Regions from separate parts of the Lysinibacillus phoenicis genome, predicted to be linked through region 2. Evidence: predicted binding sites of a transcription regulator. Region 2 holds the regulator's gene; the other holds the start of a gene.
What was found. Region 2 encodes Rex, which represses fermentation and respiration genes when NADH is low (regulators of the CRP and FNR family bind a similar motif). Its sites were predicted from a motif close to TTGTGAAATATTTCACAA; they were not measured.
Positions count from the first base shown of each region.

Region 1 (10,414 bases), 120 kb from region 2:
GGTAAAAAGGTATTTGCTGAATTAGTTGAAAAAGGTGGTTCTGCACAGGAAATTGTAAAAGCTAAAGGGTTAGTTCAAATTTCCGATGAGGGTGCATTACTAGCTATCGTAACAGAGGTTTTAGATAACAATGCTCAATCTATCGAAGACTTCAAAAATGGTAAGGATCGTGCTATTGGCTTCTTAGTTGGTCAAATTATGAAAGCAACAAAAGGCCAAGCCAATCCACCAATGGTTAATAAATTATTACAACAAGAAATTGCCAAACGATAATACTCGTTGTAACATAATAGCCGAGAGAGCTTCTTGCTCCCTCGGCTATTAATTTTAATAAATGTAACAAATTTGAAATTCACGATACTTAATAGTTGTTTAAAAAGAGTATTCATAGCAAAATATAGAATAGATAATAATAAGGGGGACGAGCCAATGAAAACAGAACAACAATATTTCAATGAAGCTATTTCAATACAACAATATATGGACAATATGTCTACACTGAAGGAAGAGAGCTTTCGTATTTATGATGGCTTTGAAGTGCCAACAAATGATGGTTTTATCGAATTGTTAAAGAACAAACAACCAAAAATTTTAACAATCACAGAAGACTGGTGCGGAGATGCAATGTTAAACAATCCAATTATTCGTCGTGTTGCTGAAGCAGCAGGATTAGAGATGCGTACTGTTTTCCGTGATGCAGATACAGAACTTATTGACCGTTATCTAACAAATGGTGGTCGTGCGATCCCAATTTACTTGCTATTAGATGATGCAGGTGAGGTTATTGGCAAATGGGGACCACGTGCACCTGAATTACAAGAACTAGTAGTAACAAAACGTGCGAGCTTACCTGATAAGGAAGATCCAGCATTTGAAGAAGCTCAAAAAGCCTTATATGCAGAAATTCGAGAGGAAAACATTTCGAATCAAACATACTGGACGTATGTCTATGAGGATTTTAAAAAGCAGGTAACAAACGCTTTACAAAAATAACAAAAGCATGGCAACATTTCGATGTATAATTCGTTGAATGAAATAGAATCTTATGAAGCAGGAAGGTATGTTATGAAACGAGCAAGAATCATTTATAATCCTACATCTGGACGCGAAGTGTTTAAGAAACATCTACCAGAGGTGTTGGAAAAACTAGAGGTAGCAGGCTATGAAACATCCTGTCACGCAACAACATGTGAGGGTGATGCAACGCTTGCAGCAAAAAATGCGGTAGAACGCGGTTTTGATATCATCATCGCAGTTGGTGGAGATGGCACATTAAATGAAGTTGTTTCAGGTGTAAGTCCATTTGAAAACCGTCCGAAAGTTGGTCTAATTCCGATGGGCACTACAAATGATTTTGCCCGTGCCGTGCATATTCCTCGAAATATTGATGAGGCAGTAGACATTATTATTCAAGGCGACACATTACCTGTTGATGTGGGTCTATTAAATGGTGAACGCTATTTTATCAATATTGCTGCTGGAGGACGCATTACGGAGCTAACATATGAAGTACCAAGTAAAATGAAAACGATGCTTGGTCAGTTAGCTTATTATTTAAAGGCAGTAGAAATGATCCCTTCAATTAAGGCCTCGCACATGCGCATCGAATATGATGGCGAAGTGTTTGACGGTGATGCCATGATGTTCCTATGTGGATTAACGAATTCAGTTGGAGGCTTTGAAAAACTAGCACCTGATGCAAGCATTAATGATGGATACTTTACATTGCTAGTACTAAAAAAAGTAAGCCTCCCAGAGTTTATTCAACTAGCTGCGATGGCCTTAAGAGGCGAGCACCTGAATGATGATCGCGTCATTTACAAAAAAGCTAGTGTCGTCAAAGTGACAACTGAAAATGAGGTACATCTCAACCTAGATGGCGAATATGGCGGTGACGCACCTGCTACATTTGAAAACCTGAAGCGTCATATTGAAATCTTTGTTCCTCTTGCTGATATTCGAGAAGAAGACCGAATTTAAATATTATAAAGCTCATCCAGTATAGTGTGGATGAGCTTTTTTCATAATGTGTGGCCACCCGCTCAAAAGGAAGCCGGAAGCGCTCATAAAAGTGTGGCACCCGCTCGAACGGAAGCCGGAAGCGCTCAAAAAGGTGTGGCACCCGCTCGAACGGAAGCCAGAAGCGCTCATAAAAGTGTGGCACCCGCTCGAAAGGAAGGCGGAAGCGCTCATAAAAGTGTGGCACCCGCTCAAAAGGAAGCCGGAAGCGCTCAAAAAGGTGTGAGACCCGCTCGAAAGGAAGGCAAAAGCGCTCAAAAAGGTGTGGCACCCGCTCGAAAGAAAGCCGGAAGCGCTCAAAAAGGTGTGGCACCCGCTCATAAGGGAGTCGAAAGTGCTCCAAAGTGAAGAGAAGCCGATCAAAAGGAAACCAAAAGCGCTCATAGAAGAGGTAGACCAGCTCAAAAGAAAGCTCACCCCAATTAACTTCAATATACAATCAAAAGAAACTTACGAAGCAAGAAAATTCCTGAAAATCCATTCTATCCATTTTCCCTGACTAGAATAAAATCCAATGAAATCCCGGTTTTATCATTTAGAACTGGAATTGTGAATGAATTTAGAAAAATGTTTGGCGAATGTGCGTATATTACTTGAACAAAATTTGAAACCTTAATAATAGGCTGAAATTTCAGGCCGTTATTAAGGTTTTTTTCGTTGTAATAGTGGAAAATGGGGGTATGGATAAGGGAAAGGAAGTGTTGCCTTTGTATAAGTCACAAGAAAAGAAGCTTATATGGCTAAGCTTTGGTGTTGCAATTATTATGCTACTTTCCATTCTTGGAAGAATATTTGGAAGTTAGGGGGGCAATGAGATGATTAATGAATCAGCAGTCTTTTGGAGTCGAGCCTTAACGGAGTTAACATTATCGTTCCATATTATTTATGCAACGATTGGTGTGGGTGTCCCGTTAATGATTATGATTGCACAATGGACTGGGTATAAAAAGAATGATGAGCATTATATCTTAATGGCAAGACGTTGGGCGCGTGGTTTTGTTATTACTGTGGCAGTTGGTGTTGTAACAGGGACTGCCATTGGCTTACAACTTTCTTTATTGTGGCCTAACTTTATGCAGCTAGCTGGTCAAACAATTGCATTACCACTATTTATGGAAACGTTTGCATTTTTCTTTGAAGCAATCTTCTTGGGCATATATTTATATACATGGGACCGCTTTGATAGTCAGAAAAAGCATATGCTATTGTTAATCCCTGTTGCTGTGGGAGCATCAATGTCAGCGGTATTCATTACAATCGTCAATGCTTTTATGAATGCGCCGAGAGGATTCGATATTGTAGACGGTGAACTTGTTAATATACAACCTTTTCTTGCAATGTTTAATCCAGCCATGCCGACAAAGGTGGCACATGTGCTCGTTACAGCGTATATGACATCGGCCTTTGTGCTAGCAGCTATTGCAGGATTTAGAATGCTAAAAGGTTCTAAGCATGTATACCATAAGAAATCTTTACTTTTATTAATGAAAATTGGCTTGATCTTCTCCATAGCAGCAGCGGTGATTGGAGATTTTTCAGGAAAATACTTAGCCGAATATCAACCGGAAAAACTTGCCGCAGCAGAATGGCATTTTGAAACAGAAGGTAAAGCTTCTCTTGTACTATTTGGTGTATTAGATGGAGAAGAAGTAAAATATGCAATCAAAATTCCGTATGCTTTAAGCATTCTTGCACATTTTAATCCTAATGCAGAGGTAATCGGCTTAGATCAATTTGCGGAAGAGGATCTACCACCACTCTATATTCATTATCTCTTCGATATCATGGTTTCCATCGGTATGTTTATGGTGCTAGTTTCATTACTTTATGTTGTAGGGAAGGCACGGAGATGGCAGTTTATTCATTCACGATGGTATAGATGGATTATTGTAGCGGGAGGACCACTGTCCATCATCGCCATTGAAGCGGGATGGTGGCTTGCAGAAGTGGGACGACAACCATGGATACTTTATGGTTTGATGCGTACACCAGAAGGAGCTACTACGAGTGATCATGTGGATTTAATGATGCTATTATTTGCAGGTGTTTATGCTGTATTAGCTGTAGGAAGTATTGTTGTATTGGTACGAATGTTTAAAAAGAATCCAATCGAACGTGAGATTGAAGATCGTCACTCTGAAAAAGGCGGTGACATTCTATGACGTTAGAGATATTAGGTATTTCAGTATTATGGATTTTTCTATTTGGCTATGTGATTGTCGCATCAATTGATTTTGGTGCTGGCTTCTTTAACGCCTATAGTCTCCTTATTGGTAAAAATCACATTTTAACAAATATTATTAAACGTTATTTATCGCCAGTCTGGGAAGTAACTAATGTCTTTTTAGTATTCTTCTTTGTAGGAATCGTAGGATTTTTCCCGCAAACTGCTTTTTATTACGGAACGATTTTACTTATACCAGTCAGTATTTCACTTGTACTATTGGCAATTCGAGGCTCCTACTATGCCTTTGAATCCTATGGAACACGAGGACATATAGGATATACACTGACATATGGTGTGGCAGGTTTATTAATTCCCGCTTCCTTGTCTGTGGTCTTTGCCATTGCGGGTGGAGGCTATGTTGATCTAGTCGAAGGGCAACCTGTGCTAAACTATTGGACTTTATATACAAGTCCATTTGCATGGAGCATCGTAGTACTAAGTATTGCTGCTGTATTGTATATATCGGCTGTATTTTTAACTTGGTATGCCCATAAAGCAAATGACAAAGAAGCAACAAAACTGATGCGAAAATATGCACTTGTTTGGGCAGCTCCTTTAATGATTAGTGCACTTGGTATTATGTATGAAATGAAATCCATCAATCCAGAAAGTTTTAGCCACATGGTTAATTTATGGTGGATGTTTGCGATTTCAGCTGTTTTATTTATCATCACAGTCATACTCATTGCGATGCGTAAAAAATACGGTCTCGCAGTTGGTCTTCTTATAGCTCAATTTGCAGTAGCTTTCTTTGCGTATGGTATTGCGCAATATCCATATTTACTGTATCCGTATTTAACAATTTACGATAGCTTCACAAGCACACAAATGGCGATTGCTTTAGTCATCGCATTTATTTTAGGGCTGTGTCTTCTTCTCCCTTCACTTTATTTATTGATGAAATTATTCTTGTTCAATAAAAACTATGTGACAGGAAAAGAAGACAATCACGCATAGGAGGAAATCAATTATGCAAAGTTTTTTAATTTTTTATGCGCCTTTTATTGTCGTCATTCTTGGTATCTTGTGTGCTTTTTGGTGGGCACCAAGGGATTATCATATTACTAAAGAGCAAGGAAAGAGTCGCGAATAGCGGCTCTTTTTTCAAGTGAGCTACAAGAGAAATGATGACGGCAAGTCTTGTTCTTTTTTCATTCGCCAACACATGCTACAATAAGGAGATTGAAATGGAGGATGTACGAATGTCAGCACCCGTGAAAAAAAATGAACGACTTACTGTTTATATAGAAGATTTAACGCATGATGGTAATGGTGTCGCTAAGGTTGAGGGCTATCCATTATTTATACAAGGCGCACTACCAAATGAAACAGCTGAAATCCATGTGATGAAAACTTTGAAAAATTATGGCTTTGCAAAAGTTGTAGAAATTATAGAGCCATCACCAGACCGAGTAGAAGCACCTTGTGCCTATTTCAAACAATGTGGCGGCTGTCAATTACAGCATTTATCCTATGAGGGACAGCTAAAATGGAAAGAAAATATGGTGCGTAATGTGATGCAGCGCATTGGTAAAATTGATGCACCAGTTCTTCCTGTAAAAGGAATGAAAGAGCCTTGGCATTATCGTAATAAAGCGCAGATTCCTTTCTCTGAAAATGAGTCAGGTCAAGCGATTGCAGGGTTTTATAAAACAAAAACACATAGCATTGTTGATATGGAACGTTGCTTAATTCAAACAGGAGAAGCAGACGCAATTCTAGCTGGCTTGAAAAAAGAATTAAACGCGATAGGGATTCGCCCTTACAACGAACATACACATGAAGGAATGCTACGTCATGTTGTCATTCGAAAGGCACGAGCAACAGGTGAAGTCATGGTTGTCCTCGTGACCAAAAAGAAAAAGTTCCCTCAAAAAGAGGCAGCCATTGCAGTGATTCAAAAGCTCGTTCCGAATATCACGTCAATTATGCAAAATGTGAATAGTGAGAAAACCAATGTGATTTTTGGTGATGACACGATCAACCTTTGGGGTAAGGATGTCATTATAGATACAATTGGCGACGTACGCTTTGAAATTTCAGCTCGCTCCTTCTATCAAGTCAACCCAGAGCAAACAGAGGTCCTCTACAAACAAGCATTGGATTATGCTGACTTGCAGGGTGATGAACGCGTCATTGATGCGTATTGTGGAATTGGTACGATTTCTTTATTCCTTGCACAAAAAGCAAAAGCAGTCATGGGAGTTGAAATTGTCCCACAAGCAATTGAAGATGCCAAACGCAACGCAGTACTCAATGGTTTTACAAATACTTATTTTGAGGCTGGCCCTGCAGAGGAAGTTATTCCGAGATGGTATAAAGAAGGTAAAGAAGCGGATGTACTTGTTGTGGATCCACCACGCAAAGGCTGCGATGAAGCACTTCTAACTACTATTCTAGAGCAACGACCAAAACGAGTGGTCTACGTATCCTGTAACCCAGCCACACTGGCACGCGACCTTCGGATTTTGGAGGATGGAGGCTATCAAACACAAGAAATTCAGCCAGTAGATATGTTCCCGCATTCGACGCATTGTGAAGCGGTGGCGTGGTTGGAGTTAGTATAATTGAAAAGCAGTGGATATAGAAAAAATCTATATCATCTGCTTTTTTGTTTTTTAAAATACCATTTAGGGCAGAATTTCGTTACAATAAACATTGTTGATTTTTATCATAAACATGTACTTATGTTTCATGGTATACATGTAAAATAAAAAAGTTTAGAGCATAGTGAGAGGATTTGGAATTAACATGATAGATAATTTTTGGCGTGATTTACCACGGCCATTTTTTGTACTTGCACCAATGGAAGATGTGACGGACGTTGTTTTTCGTCATGTAGTAAGTAAAGCTGGTCGACCAGATGTCTTTTTCACAGAGTTTACAAATTCCGACAGCTATTGTCATCCTGAAGGACAGAAAAGTGTGCGTGGCCGTTTGCTTTTTACCGAGGATGAACAGCCTATGGTGGCACATATTTGGGGGGATAATCCCGACTATTTCCGTCAAATGAGTATGGGCATGGCTGAGCTAGGTTTTAAAGGTATCGATATTAATATGGGCTGCCCTGTACCGAATGTAGCATCGAGAGGGAAAGGTAGTGGACTAATTCTCCGTCCAGACGTTGCGGCAGAATTAATTCAGGCAGCAAAGGCAGGTGGACTACCTGTTAGTGTGAAAACACGACTTGGCTATAAAGATGTGAATGAGTGGGAGGAGTGGCTCACACATATTTTAAAACAAGATATTGCAAACCTTTCGATTCATTTACGTACAAGAAAGGAAATGAGCCTAGTAGATGCACATTGGGAGCTCATTCCGGAAATCAAAAAGCTACGTGACCGTATTGCACCAAATACGCTACTAACCATCAATGGAGATATCCCTGATCGTCAAACTGGGCTTCAGCTTGCTGAACAATATGGTATTGATGGTGTTATGATTGGACGAGGTATTTTTAAAAATCCGTTTGCCTTTGAAAAAAAACCAAAAGAACATAGCAGTAAAGAATACCTTGACCTGTTAAGACTGCAGCTCGATCTTCAAGATCACTATGCAGAAGTACTACCACGTTCGATCACGGGGCTTCATCGCTTCTTCAAAATTTACGTCAAAGGATTCCGTGGAGCTAGTGAATTAAGAAGTCAATTGATGAACACGAAATCAACTGATGAAGTACGTGCATTGCTTGATCATTTTGAATCAAACCATATTGAATAATAATGAACGGTAAAGTCTAAGGAGTTTGAAAAATCGTTGCTATTATTAGCAACGGTTTTTTTGTAATCATAAAGAGGGGTTTACCGCTGCAAGAGATGTAGTTTTATGCAAGGCTGTTCAATTACATCTGATAAGTTTTTTATTGAAATTACTAGAAGTGTCCATTCTTTAAAGATTTGGATTTTTTTAGAGGATTTAAAAGAATGTCAGAGAATTGTATATAAGTATTGTTAATGACGTGCTTATAGGAGTTGTATGAAGATGATTGTAACAACTAGACCGTTAAAAATTAAGTATAAAAAGTCGGCAAACCCTTTTCAGGACTTTATGCAGATCAATCCTAACGGTAGTGCCTTTACGAAGGAAGTTATTTTTCAACGTTATATCGGCATACCTGATTCTGTTGATCTTTATAAAGAAGATATTTTAAAAATGGATGAATATTTCGCAAATCAAAGTGTATTTTATTTACGACTACATAGGCTTGAGGTTATTAATAATAAAAAAGATATAGATGGATTGACGGAGCTTTGGGAAAAATTGCAGGCCGCAGTTGATAATATTCCCATACTTTATAAAACACCATTATGCGGTACGTTAACGAATGATCAACTTGAATGGACAAAAAAGCTGAGCTTTAAACAAATCATTCATCTTTATAAGGAACAACAGCCACAGGCTAATGATACGTTACTGAAAAACTTTGCAGTAAAATTTTTATACTGGATGGATTTTTATTTGCCTCAAATTTTTTCTCAGGATAACTGTACATCACAGAAAATTGTTTTTATAGGGGACATTACTCAGCACGAATTATTATTCTTATATTTTTTATCCACATTAGGATGTGATATTTGTTATATGAATCCGAAAGGTGATATTGCCAATTTGCATCCCATTATTGCAGCATCATCCACTTTACATAAATGTCGTGATTGCTATGAACAAGAATTAATAATCCCTAAGATACGGTCGATGAAAAGCATACTCCCGCAACAACCAATGCTTGTCCCAACCCCTAATTACACAGCTATTACAGAAGAATGTAGTTATGAGCAGCTGGCTGCTTTTGCGACATCTGTTGTGATGATTAAGACATTCGGGGAGGATGACAATGTTTTATGTTTTGGGTCTGGTGTTGTTCTCCATCAAGATGGTTATATTTTAACGAACCTACATGTTGTGGGTGGTGGAAAATATTATTCTGTAATATATGAAAATGATACCAATGAGTATATTACCCACCAATTTGTGAAATATCATGATATGCATGATTTGGCTATTTTAAAGGTGGAGAGGAAAAGCAAACCTTTACCTGTTAAAGTAGATGGTCAATTAGTTCGTGGGCAGAAAATTGTTGCGATTGGCAGTCCTTTAGGATTATTTAATTCAGTTTCTGATGGAATTGTTTCGGGTTTTAGGGATCTACGAAATATGTCTATGATTCAATTTACAGCTGCAATTTCAAATGGCAGTTCTGGTGGTGCTTTATTGGATATGCATGGGAGGTTAGTCGGTTTGATTACAGCTGGCTTTGATGATGGCCAGAATCTTAACTTGGCTGTGCCTGCACATTTAATTTATCAGTTTGCTCAAAACTTTATAGAGTTACCGAGTTAATTTCAACAATTACTTTTTCATTTGTAAACTCATCGAACCAAGAACGGTATAAATTTATGGGCTAAAATTCCTTTAACTATGATAGAGTATGGTTGTTTAAGGGAGTATTTCTCATGAAGGGGATTCTAATCCTCATTCATGAGAAACTCTAATTCTTTTTATGTAATCAAAAAAGATAACTAGGATTATAAATGTGCATGATTAAACTACGCGCCAATTAAATCCCAAATTAAAGGACGGATGATTACAACCGCGCCTAAAAGAAGTGGTAGTTTTTCTTGAATCGTAATTTTGAAGTTTAACTTTTTGTACATTTTAACCCCTCCTTTAAATTGATAATATAATTATTTCATTAAATGGTATAATTTATATAATACGTTAACTATAATTAACTTTTTTAAGGAGGGATCTTTTATGGAAGTTGGGGAAGTTATCAAAAAAATAAGGATGAATAAAAATATACCTTCGAATAAAGTCTATAAAGATGTATTGAGTCGTCCTGCAGCTGCTAAATTTGAAAAAGGATTGAGTGATACTTCGGTAAAAAAATTCTTATACATATTGGATACTCTTAATATTAGTTTGGAAGAATTTGAAGTTATATATAAAGGAGCTGAAGATAAAGATCTGAAGTATACTAGCAATTATATAAATGCTTATTACAATAAAGATTTTGCTAAGCTTCAAAAAATAGCTGATAGTGCTTCTAAAGATTATCTTGAGTCAGAAAACGAAAAATTTAGGCATTACCAAGCGATTGTCCGTCTTTTAATTGATGATTTAAATGAGACAGATATATATAAAACTGAGGTAGACGTCCTTAAGCAA
Region 1 covers NZ_JBDFMP010000002.1:3,406,271-3,416,684, forward strand. The annotation lists gene gatB (Asp-tRNA(Asn)/Glu-tRNA(Gln) amidotransferase subunit GatB) at 1-273, shown strand, start outside; gene ABC382_RS18445 (thioredoxin family protein) at 430-993, shown strand; gene ABC382_RS18450 (diacylglycerol kinase) at 1,066-1,980, shown strand; gene ABC382_RS18455 (hypothetical protein) at 2,011-2,367, shown strand; gene ABC382_RS18460 (cytochrome ubiquinol oxidase subunit I) at 2,835-4,181, shown strand; gene ABC382_RS18465 (cytochrome d ubiquinol oxidase subunit II) at 4,178-5,203, shown strand; gene cydS (cytochrome bd oxidase small subunit CydS family protein) at 5,217-5,339, shown strand; gene rlmD (23S rRNA (uracil(1939)-C(5))-methyltransferase RlmD) at 5,449-6,813, shown strand; gene ABC382_RS18480 (tRNA dihydrouridine synthase) at 6,998-7,966, shown strand; gene ABC382_RS18485 (trypsin-like peptidase domain-containing protein) at 8,228-9,586, shown strand; gene ABC382_RS18490 (Rgg family transcriptional regulator) at 10,001-10,414, shown strand, end outside.
Region 1: a site for Rex is predicted at 2,567-2,584, ahead of ABC382_RS18460 (cytochrome ubiquinol oxidase subunit I). Genes of this name have one in related genera too.

Region 2 (10,414 bases):
CTGTCCTTGTAAAGATTGTCGTAATTCGTTTAATTTTGACATATAATTTTCCCCCTTTACGTTAACTATACTGCAAATTTTGCATCATGTTTAGAGTCTACAAAAAATAGATACGTAGATAATTTTTGAATAAAAAATATGAAAATATTTGTTGCATATCTAATTTTTTTATGATATATTTATAAATGTCTTAAAGAGGTCCCGTGGTGTAGCGGTTAACATGCCTGCCTGTCACGCAGGAGATCGCCGGTTCGATCCCGGTCGGGACCGCCATTTATAATTAAATATATAGCCCTTATGATTGTTAAAGTCATAAGGGCTTTATTGTGTTCAATCGGATATTCATTCAGTTATACACCTCCAAAGTGGACTTTTTCAAATATGCTGGAAGCGTCAATGTTAAACTTCATGAGGACCTAGTTCATAGCGTATCAACATTGGGGCTTAAAGCTTTATAGTCGGCGAAGGACTCATGACGAACCTACCGTTATTTTATAAAAAATAACATCTAACGTCCTAAATAGCTCATCAAATTCTCTTAGAAAGATGTCTAATCGCTGTAAAAGCTTTTTATAAGTGTAATAAATAAAACTTATTGCATATATTTAATATTATCTAAAGATAGTAAAAATTACCGATAAATGATGGCGTTTCTATAAGGTAAAATTAGATATGTTTCTAAAATAAAAATTAGGGGTAAACATTAGAAGTAATCGGATTGGCTACGGAGGTGTTAATATGAGCAAAGACTATTCTTTTAAACGTCTTTATTTACCTTTGCTTATTGGTTCCATGATATTGATGGTAGGCTGTGGAGATCCTATTATAGAGATAGAAGAATCAAATGCGTATCACTGGCAAAAAAATATGAATGAAGCAGAATTTGAGAAATTAAAAAATGATATGTCATATATTGAAGTAGTAGAAACAGTAGGCGGCGCAGGTAAAAAGATCAAAAATAATGAATATCGGTGGAATGATGAAATCCTGATGACACAGGCTTATTTATTGAAATTTAAGAATGATAAACTAATTGATAAAGAGATTATTGCTGTTAAAGGCCATTCCAATAGATAGATAGTTGACACGTCTTCACAATAGAAGGCGTGTTTTTTTAATTCAATGGTTACCCTTCTTACAAGCACAATATCAAAGCCAAGACACATTGCTTCTTTAGTTAGAACCATTTCAGCAAGATATAATTCATATTGGATGCTTTGAACATTTCCGCTAGTTTAGGTAAACTAGAGGTAATGTAGTGATGAGAGGAAAAAGAGTATGTATGAAATAATCATGAATTCAGTTGATGATACAGAACGCTTTGCCGTGAAGCTAGCAAATTTACTAGAAGCGCAAGACACCATAACATTAGAGGGGGATCTAGGCGCTGGTAAGACAACATTTACAAAAGCTTTAGCGAAGGGACTTGGAGTCAAAAGAACAGTCAACAGCCCAACTTTTACGATTGTTAAGCAGTATGAGGGAAGGTTACCCTTTAATCATTTAGATGTCTATCGGTTAGCAGAAAGTGATGAGGATCTTGGTTGGGATGAATTGTTTTATGGAGATGCGGTATCAGTGATCGAATGGGCACATTTAATTGAACAAGATTTGCCACAGGATCGCTTGGCGATAGAGATTTACCGAATCGGAGAAAATGAACGACGCTTTGTATTATTACCTCGTGGGGAACGCTATGAGGCACTATGTGAGGAGCTAATGAAATGATTTGGTTAGGAATAGAAACAGCGAATACACCGCTTTCTGTTGCAGTTGTGAAGGATGGCAAAGTGGTGGCCGAAATGATACAAAATATAAAATTAACCCATTCAGCAGGTGCGATGCCAGCTATTGAGGAGATACTAGCTCGAGTAGGTATTAAACCAAACGAATTGGATGCAATTGCCGTATCTGAAGGGCCAGGTTCTTATACAGGTGTCCGTATAGGAGTGACGCTAGCCAAAACCCTTGCATGGACATTGCAGAAGCCTTTAGTGGGGATATCTAGTTTAAAGGCATTAGCTGCAAATGCCGCCTTATATAATGGGTTGGTTTGCCCAATTTTTGACGCAAGAAGAGGCAATGTCTATACGGCCGTTTATCAAGGCCAAGCATTAGAGGCTATTGTCGAGGATTATCATACACATATCACTGATTTATTAGAGCGTTTGAAGGCATTAGAGGCACCTATTTTGTTTGTGGGAACAGATGTAGATATTTTTTGGGACAATATTGTAGAAGTTCTTGGTGATACAGCAGTACGTGCACCATTTAGTCTTGACTTGCCACGAGCGGCGGAAGTAATTCGTGTTGCGACTAAAATGGAACTTCCAAGTGTTGAAGCTACCCATCACTTTGTCCCACAATATAAACGTATTGCGGAAGCAGAGGCAAATTGGCTGAAAGAACAGAAGGAGAAGGAACATGAGTAGTACTGTAACTTATCGTAAAATGGTCTCTGATGATGTACCTGCAGTCTATGAAATTGAAGTGGCTTCTTTTCCTGTGCCATGGACACTAGATTCATTTTACTATGAGGTACATGAAAATCAGTATGCACACTATGTATTAGCCATCGATGCAGATGACACTATTATTGGTTTTTGTGGCATGTGGATGGTTATAGATGCAGCCCAAATTACAAATGTAGCTGTTATAGAAGCAGCACGTGGCCGAGGGATAGGCGAGGGGCTAATGCGTGAGGCGATGCAAATAGCTCGTTTACACGGAATGGAAGTTATGACTTTAGAGGTACGTGTGACAAATAGCATTGCGCAAAACCTTTATCGCAAGCTACAGTTCCAAGATGGTGGCATACGTAAAGGCTATTATACTGATAACGGGGAGGATGCCCTTGTCATGTGGGTGAATTTATAATGAAAAATGGATTGATATTAGCAATAGAATCGAGCTGTGATGAAACAGCAGCAGCAATCATTCGAAATGGACATGAAATCGTATCGAATGTGGTTGCTTCTCAAATAGAAAGTCATAAGCGATTTGGTGGCGTTGTACCTGAAATTGCCTCACGTCATCATGTCGAACAAATTACAATGGTGATAGAAGAGGCATTAGCACAAGCTAAGTTAAAGCCAGAAGATTTAGATGCGGTTGCTGTTACAGAGGGTCCTGGTCTAGTAGGGGCCTTGTTGATTGGCATTAATGCGGCTAAGGCTTTTGCTTTTGCAAACAACTTGCCGATTGTTGGTGTACATCATATTGCGGGTCATATTTATGCAAATGCACTCGTTCAGCCAATGGAATTTCCCTTATTAGCACTTGTCGTATCAGGTGGTCATACAGAGCTTGTCTATATGAAGGAACATGGTTCTTTCGAGGTCATTGGTGAAACGCGAGATGATGCAGCTGGAGAAGCCTATGATAAAGTGGCACGTGTATTAAATTTACCTTACCCAGGTGGCCCACGTATTGATCAGCTTGCTCATGAGGGCGAAGAGGCTGTTCCATTTCCAAGGGTATGGCTAGAAGAGGATTCTTACGATTTTAGTTTTAGTGGCTTAAAATCAGCCGTCATTAATTATAAACATAATATGGATCAAAGAGGTGAAGACATTTCACCCGCAGCTGTTGCAAAAGGCTTCCAGGAAAGTGTTGTAGAAGTATTAACTGCTAAAACGTTGCGAGCTGCTCGACAATATCGAGTGAAACAGGTCATTGCAGCAGGCGGTGTAGCCGCGAATAAAGGCTTGCGTGCTTCATTAGAGGCTGTATTTTCAAAGGAAGGTATTCCGTTTTTTGTACCACCACTTAAATTGTGTACGGATAATGCGGCGATGATTGGTGCTGCAGCTATGCCAATGTTGGAAGCGGGCGTTAGAGGAAATTTAACGATGAATGGACGTCCAGGAATGGAATTAAAATCCTGGGTGTAGAGATGAAAGAGGTATCTATTTTTTAGATATCTCTTTTTGATTGTCGAAAATATGTAGATAATATAAGAATGATGCTAAGAGAATAGGTACTATTTAAGTTTAATTGACAAATTTTTCAGAAAATTATCCACAGGTAAAGTACTGAACTAAATAGCGAACACGCGTACTTATGCACAAAATGTTGATAACTTGTGCATAACTTGTGATTATTCAATATATAGTAGCTCTTTTTACGTGAATATATGTGGATAAAATAAATTTTGGTTGTGGACAATGTGGAAAACTCTGTTGATATGTTGGTATTACTAGATTTTTAGTGTGTATAAAACTGTGGGCATTTTTTGTCGAAAAATAGCACTTGACCAATATATATGAAAAATAAAGAGGAGTAAAGAAAAAAGCCATATGTGAAGGCATATGGCTTAAATCAAATTACATATTAATATTTTCTAATTCCTCATTCAACTCAAGCCATTCTAATTCCAATAGCTCATGCTGTTCTTTAGCAGTGGCTAATTCATTTTGTAGCTGTGAAATTTTTTCATGGTCAGTGAAAATAGCAGGGTTGCAAAGGGCTTCCTCTAGATTTTCAACAATAGCTGTTGTTTCTTGCATTTTACCTTCTAAATCTTCGATAGAACGTTTAATTTGACGTTCACGTTTTTTTGCTTCTTTATCAATTTTAGAGGTGGAAGTTTTATCAGGAAGGTCTTGCTGTACTTGTGGTTGAGAAGCTGCCTTCATTTGAGCTAGCTCCAATAGTTCCTGTTTTTTCTCCACATAATAATCATAGTCACCTAAATATTCAAATGACCCAGTTCCAGATAATTCAACAACTTTTGTCGCAATCCGATTAATGAAGTAGCGGTCATGTGAGACAAATAGAAGCGTGCCAGGATAATCGATTAACGCATTTTCCAGCACTTCTTTACTATCTAAGTCTAGGTGGTTTGTAGGCTCATCCAAGATTAAAAAATTTGCCTTTTGCAACATTAATTTAACGAGAGCAAGTCGTGCTTTTTCTCCACCAGATAAAGAGGATACGACTTTGTCTACATCTTCTCCACTAAAAAGGAAACGCCCCAATACGGTGCGAACATCTTTTTCATTCATGAGCGGCCATTCATCCCATAGCTCTTTCAAGACACTTTTATTGCTTGAGAGCTTGGCTTGCTCTTGATCATAATAACCAATTTGTACATTTGTACCATAGCGAATATCGCCTGAAATAGGTGGTAAGTCTTTCACAATTGTTTTTAATAATGTCGATTTACCAACCCCGTTAGGACCTACAAGCGCTATCCGGTCTTCGCGAAAAGTTCGGAGGTTGATGCCATTAGAAATAGGAAGATTATAGCCGATTGTTAAATCATCAACTGATAAAACATCATTACCACTTTGTCTTTCAATAGTAAAACCGAAACTAGCAGATTTTTCATCACCGTCTGGTGAATCCATCCACTCAGTTCGTTCAAGCATTTTACGTCGACTCTGTGCCATTTTTGTTGTGGAGGCACGAGCAATATTCTTTTGAATAAAATCCTCTAGCTTGGCCTTTTCGTCTTGCTGACGTTCATAGAGCTTAACATCTCGTTCGTAGTTTTTAGCTTTTTCATCTAAATAAGCACTATAATTACCTGTGTATTTAGTGACACGATGGCGGGATACTTCATAGACAATAGAAACAACTTGGTCTAAGAAATAGCGGTCATGGGAAACAATTAAAATAGCGCCTTCATAGCTCTTTAAGTAGGATTCCAACCATGATAATGTTTCGATATCTAAATGGTTTGTAGGCTCATCGAGAATTAACAGATCAGGTTTACTAAGCAAGAGCTTAGCAAGTGCTAAACGTGTGCGCTGTCCGCCGGATAGTGAGCTAATTGGTTTATCATAGTCTTCTGGATAGAACTGCATTCCATGAAGTACTGAGCGAATGTCTGACTCATATTGATAACCACCAGCATCCTTAAAATTATGTTGTAATTGATCGTATTCAGACATAACTTTCGCATAGACAGTTGGATTTTCGTATACTGCAGGATCAGCCATTCGCTGTTCGAGCGAGCGTAGTGTTTGCTCTTGGGCTAAAAGTGATTCGAAAATTGTCATCATTTCATCCCAAATAGTTAGTGTAGAATTTAATCCAGCATGCTGCTCTAAATAACCAATCTGAATATCCTTTGGAATAATGATATCGCCTGAATCATAGGACATTTGTCCAGCGATTATTTTTAATAATGTCGATTTACCTGCACCGTTTCGCCCTACTAAGGCAACGCGATCACGGTGTTGAACTTCTAATTTAACGCCACTTAAAATTTCATCTGCAAGAAAGGATTTTGTTAGTTGATTGACCTGTAAAACAATCATTCTTGACACCTCAATTCTACCTTAGTTTAATGGATGAACGATCTACGTGCAATGTCGGTGCTTTACTTATTCCTAGCAGTCATGTAAGATTGAAACGATTTCTTTTTAGTTAGCTGCGTAAAAGCGCCGTTAACTAAAGAGAAATACTCGAGGGTAAGCAAAAATTTAGTTATAGTTCAGGATGAATGTATTAAAATTATTAGTTATATAAAGTAAAATGGACTGAGGTACATTGTAAGGAGGAAAAAGTTTGAAACAAGAATTAAAAATTCCACAAGCCACTACAAAAAGACTTCCTCTGTACTATCGATTTATTCAAAACTTTGCACAAGAAGGTATGGAACGTATATCGTCAAAGGAACTGAGTGAAGCGATGAAAATAGATTCTGCAACCATTCGCCGTGATTTTTCTTACTTTGGTGCTCTAGGGAAGAAAGGCTATGGCTACGATGTGCAGCATCTATTACAATTTTTTAGCCAAACGCTTGATCAGCATGAAACAACAAAAGTAGCGTTAATTGGCGTGGGGAATTTGGGCAGTGCATTATTAAAATATAATTTTCAAAAAAACCATAATACCCATATTGTCGTAGCTTTTGATTCAAAAGCGCCTAAGGATGGCAAAATGATTAGCAATATTCCTGTTTTTCATCCAGATTTATTGGAGGAGAAATATGCGGAGTATGGCGCAGAGCTTGCCATTTTAACCGTTTCGCCACGCTCTGCACAAAAAATGGCAGATCGCTTAGCGGCAATGGATGCAAAGGGCATTTTGAACTTTACACCAGAGCGGTTAACAGTACCTGATAGAATGCAACTCTTAACTATTGATTTATCGGTAGAATTGCAAGCGCTTATTTATTTAATTCGTAATCAGGAAGAGTGAAAATTATACATATTTTTTAAGTGTAGTTCACCGTTTCTGTCAAATAGAAATTGTAAATAAAAGGTGGTAAAAACTGTGAGAGTGACGAAAAACTTTCACATATAATTAGTTAGCAAAATGGCGAATTATGCGTTAAAATGATGGATATAAAGAGGAGGTGGCTGTAATGGGTGGTATTGGTCCTATGAGCCTCATTATTATCGGAGTTGTCGCGTTACTAATTTTTGGTCCTAAAAAGTTACCAGAGCTTGGTAAGGCATTTGGTTCAACACTACGTGAATTCAAAAATGCTACTAAAGGTTTAGCAGACGAAGATGATGATGATAAGAAAAAGAAAGAACTAGATAAGTAAGTTAGGATGTTTGAGGAATGAATCCAAAAGATCTAACTGTTATTGAGCATATAGAAGAATTAAGAAAACGGCTGTTCATTGTTGCCGTTTTCTTTGTTCTAGCTATGGCTGGCGGTTTTTTCGTCGCAAAGCCGCTTGTAAAATACCTTCAAGCTACTGGAGCAAAATATAATATAGAGCTCCATGCATTTGACGTAGTAACACCGCTTGCAATTTATATCCAAATTGTATTTTTAATAGCATTTATTCTTTCATCGCCTGTGTTAATGTATCAATTATGGTCGTTTATTAGCCCTGGACTAAGGGAGGTAGAACGAAGAGCAACCTTAAGCTATATACCGTATTCATTTTTATTGTTTATCGCAGGGTTATCCTTTTCATACTTTTTGCTATTCCCGTATGTCATAAAATTCATGATGAATTTATCAAATGATTTAGACATACAGCAAACCATTGGTATACATGAGTATTTTACATTTTTGTTTAAGCTCACAATACCGTTTGGTTTCCTTTTCCAGTTACCAATTGTTGTATTATTCTTTTCTCGAATTGGGCTTTTAAATCCTGACTTGTTAATACGTATCCGTAAATATTCATACTTTGCTTTATTCGTCTGTGCTGCTATCATTGCACCGCCTGAGCTGGCGTCACATTTAATGGTTTCGGTACCTTTGTTTATTTTGTATGAAATTAGTATTATGATTTCTCGGATTGGTTATAAAAAATACCTTAAATCTGAGGAGATCCGATTAAAAGAAGAGCAGGAAGCTGAACAAAAGCGTCAGATTGAAGAGGCACTTGAACAGCAAAGAAGACAAATAGAAGAATTCAATCAACAGTAATAAATAAAGCTCGATGCCAAAATAAAGGCATCGAGCTTTTTTTTGTTACAATTCCTTTTTTCAATAAATTTACATAGCTTTACAAAAAATTATTGCATTTTTTCTAGTTCTTGAAGAAACTTTTGCAATGGTTCTGCATAGAATTGTACAAGTGTTACAAAACCATTGAGCATGACGTGTGCAATAATAGAAGTCCAAATACGTTTTGTTTTGTGATACAAAAAGGCAAAGATTAAACCACAAATAGTATAAAGCAAGATATGAGAGAAGTCGAAATGGATAATCGCAAAGAATATAGCACTTACGATTGCGGCCACCCAGAAATTTGTTGTTTGGACAAGCGAACCGAATATAACTCTTCGGAAAACAAACTCTTCTAATATGGGCCCAAATACAACAATTGCTAATATAGCAATAGGAGCTCCTTTTGCTATAGCAACGATATCTGCGGTATTTTGGGAGCCTCCTTTGATACCAAAAACAGCCATTTCAATGGCGGCACCAATCATTTGACCAAAGAACACCAGGAAGAAGCCGATGATCCCCCAAACAATCGTGAGAGGTATCGTTTCCTTTTTTCCTTGATAAATATTCCAAAAGGCTTTATCACGAGATGTAAGGATTAAGCTCAAAATGAGTGCAACAGCAAAACTAAGGGCAATATACCAGCCTTGCGTAATGGGGGCCGCTTGTTCAGAAGCTAGACCAGTTATCTTCATAACGAGCTTATGGAACGGTAAGAGCAGCCATCTGCTTGAAATCTGCATAAGAATATAAATCAGCAAAACATACAGCGCTGTTTTTTTATGTTTCGTTATTTTTTGAGAATTAGTCACAATCAAAATCCTTTCCATTTATATGCTTCCTTTCTATTGTAGAGGAATATGGAAAGAAAACAAAATTTTTCGAAGTTCTGACTTGCAAAAAAAAGAGCGATTGATTATCATAATAATTGTGTTAGCACTCATTGAGATAGAGTGCTAATAAATTTAAACAATTATTTATTATTAGGAGGTTGTTTCACTTGTTAAGACCACTAGGAGATCGTATTGTAATTGAACTAATCGAGGTAGAAGAAAAATCTGCATTCGGTATTGTACTACCTGACTCTGCAAAAGAAAAACCACAAGAGGGTAAAGTAGTAGCAGTTGGGACAGGTCGTGTATTAGAGAACGGACAACGTGTAGAGCTTGACGTTAAAGTTGACGACCACATTATTTTCTCTAAGTACTCTGGTACAGAAGTTAAATTTGAAGGTAATGAATACCTAATTTTACGCGAAAGCGATATCCTTGCAATTATTGAATAAGAACATGTAAAGCACCTTAAGTAAGGTGATTGCCTATTGTTTCTTAACATAAGTGACAATAAGGTGAAATTGATATAAATATATTGAAGAAGCTTAACGAATATTCCATTTCAGGAGGGTAAATTCACATGGCAAAAGATATTAAATTCTCAGAAGACGCTCGTTCATTAATGTTACAAGGTGTAGATAAATTAGCGAATGCAGTGAAAGTAACATTAGGACCAAAAGGACGTAATGTTGTATTAGAAAAAAAATTCGGTTCACCACTAATTACAAATGATGGTGTTACAATTGCAAAAGAAATCGAGCTAGAAAACCCATATGAAAACATGGGAGCAAAATTAGTAGCAGAAGTTGCTTCTAAAACAAACGAAATTGCGGGTGATGGTACAACTACAGCAACAGTATTAGCACAAGCAATTATTCGTGAAGGCTTGAAAAATGTAACAGCTGGTGCAAATCCTGTAGGTATCCGTAAAGGTATTGATAAAGCAGTTGCTGCTGCACTTACAGAATTACACGCGATTTCTCGTCCTGTAAGCAATAAAGAAGAAATTGCACAAGTCGCTGCTATTTCGGCTGCTGATGATGAAGTTGGACAACTTATTGCTGAAGCAATGGAGCGAGTTGGTAACGATGGTGTTATTACAATCGAGGAGTCTAAAGGCTTCACAACAGAATTAGATGTAGTAGAAGGTATGCAATTTGACCGTGGCTATGCTTCACACTATATGGTAACAGACACAGATAAAATGGAAG
Region 2 covers NZ_JBDFMP010000002.1:3,287,684-3,298,097, forward strand. The annotation lists gene ABC382_RS17930 (M24 family metallopeptidase) at 1-42, opposite strand, end outside; tRNA gene ABC382_RS17935 (tRNA-Asp) at 198-273, shown strand; gene ABC382_RS17940 (hypothetical protein) at 739-1,077, shown strand; gene tsaE (tRNA (adenosine(37)-N6)-threonylcarbamoyltransferase complex ATPase subunit type 1 TsaE) at 1,279-1,728, shown strand; gene tsaB (tRNA (adenosine(37)-N6)-threonylcarbamoyltransferase complex dimerization subunit type 1 TsaB) at 1,725-2,432, shown strand; gene rimI (ribosomal protein S18-alanine N-acetyltransferase) at 2,425-2,877, shown strand; gene tsaD (tRNA (adenosine(37)-N6)-threonylcarbamoyltransferase complex transferase subunit TsaD) at 2,877-3,893, shown strand; gene ABC382_RS17965 (ABC transporter ATP-binding protein) at 4,326-6,266, opposite strand; gene ABC382_RS17970 (redox-sensing transcriptional repressor Rex) at 6,517-7,152, shown strand; gene ABC382_RS17975 (twin-arginine translocase TatA/TatE family subunit) at 7,319-7,504, shown strand; gene tatC (twin-arginine translocase subunit TatC) at 7,522-8,346, shown strand; gene ABC382_RS17985 (CPBP family intramembrane glutamic endopeptidase) at 8,436-9,200, opposite strand; gene groES (co-chaperone GroES) at 9,371-9,655, shown strand; gene groL (chaperonin GroEL) at 9,784-10,414, shown strand, end outside.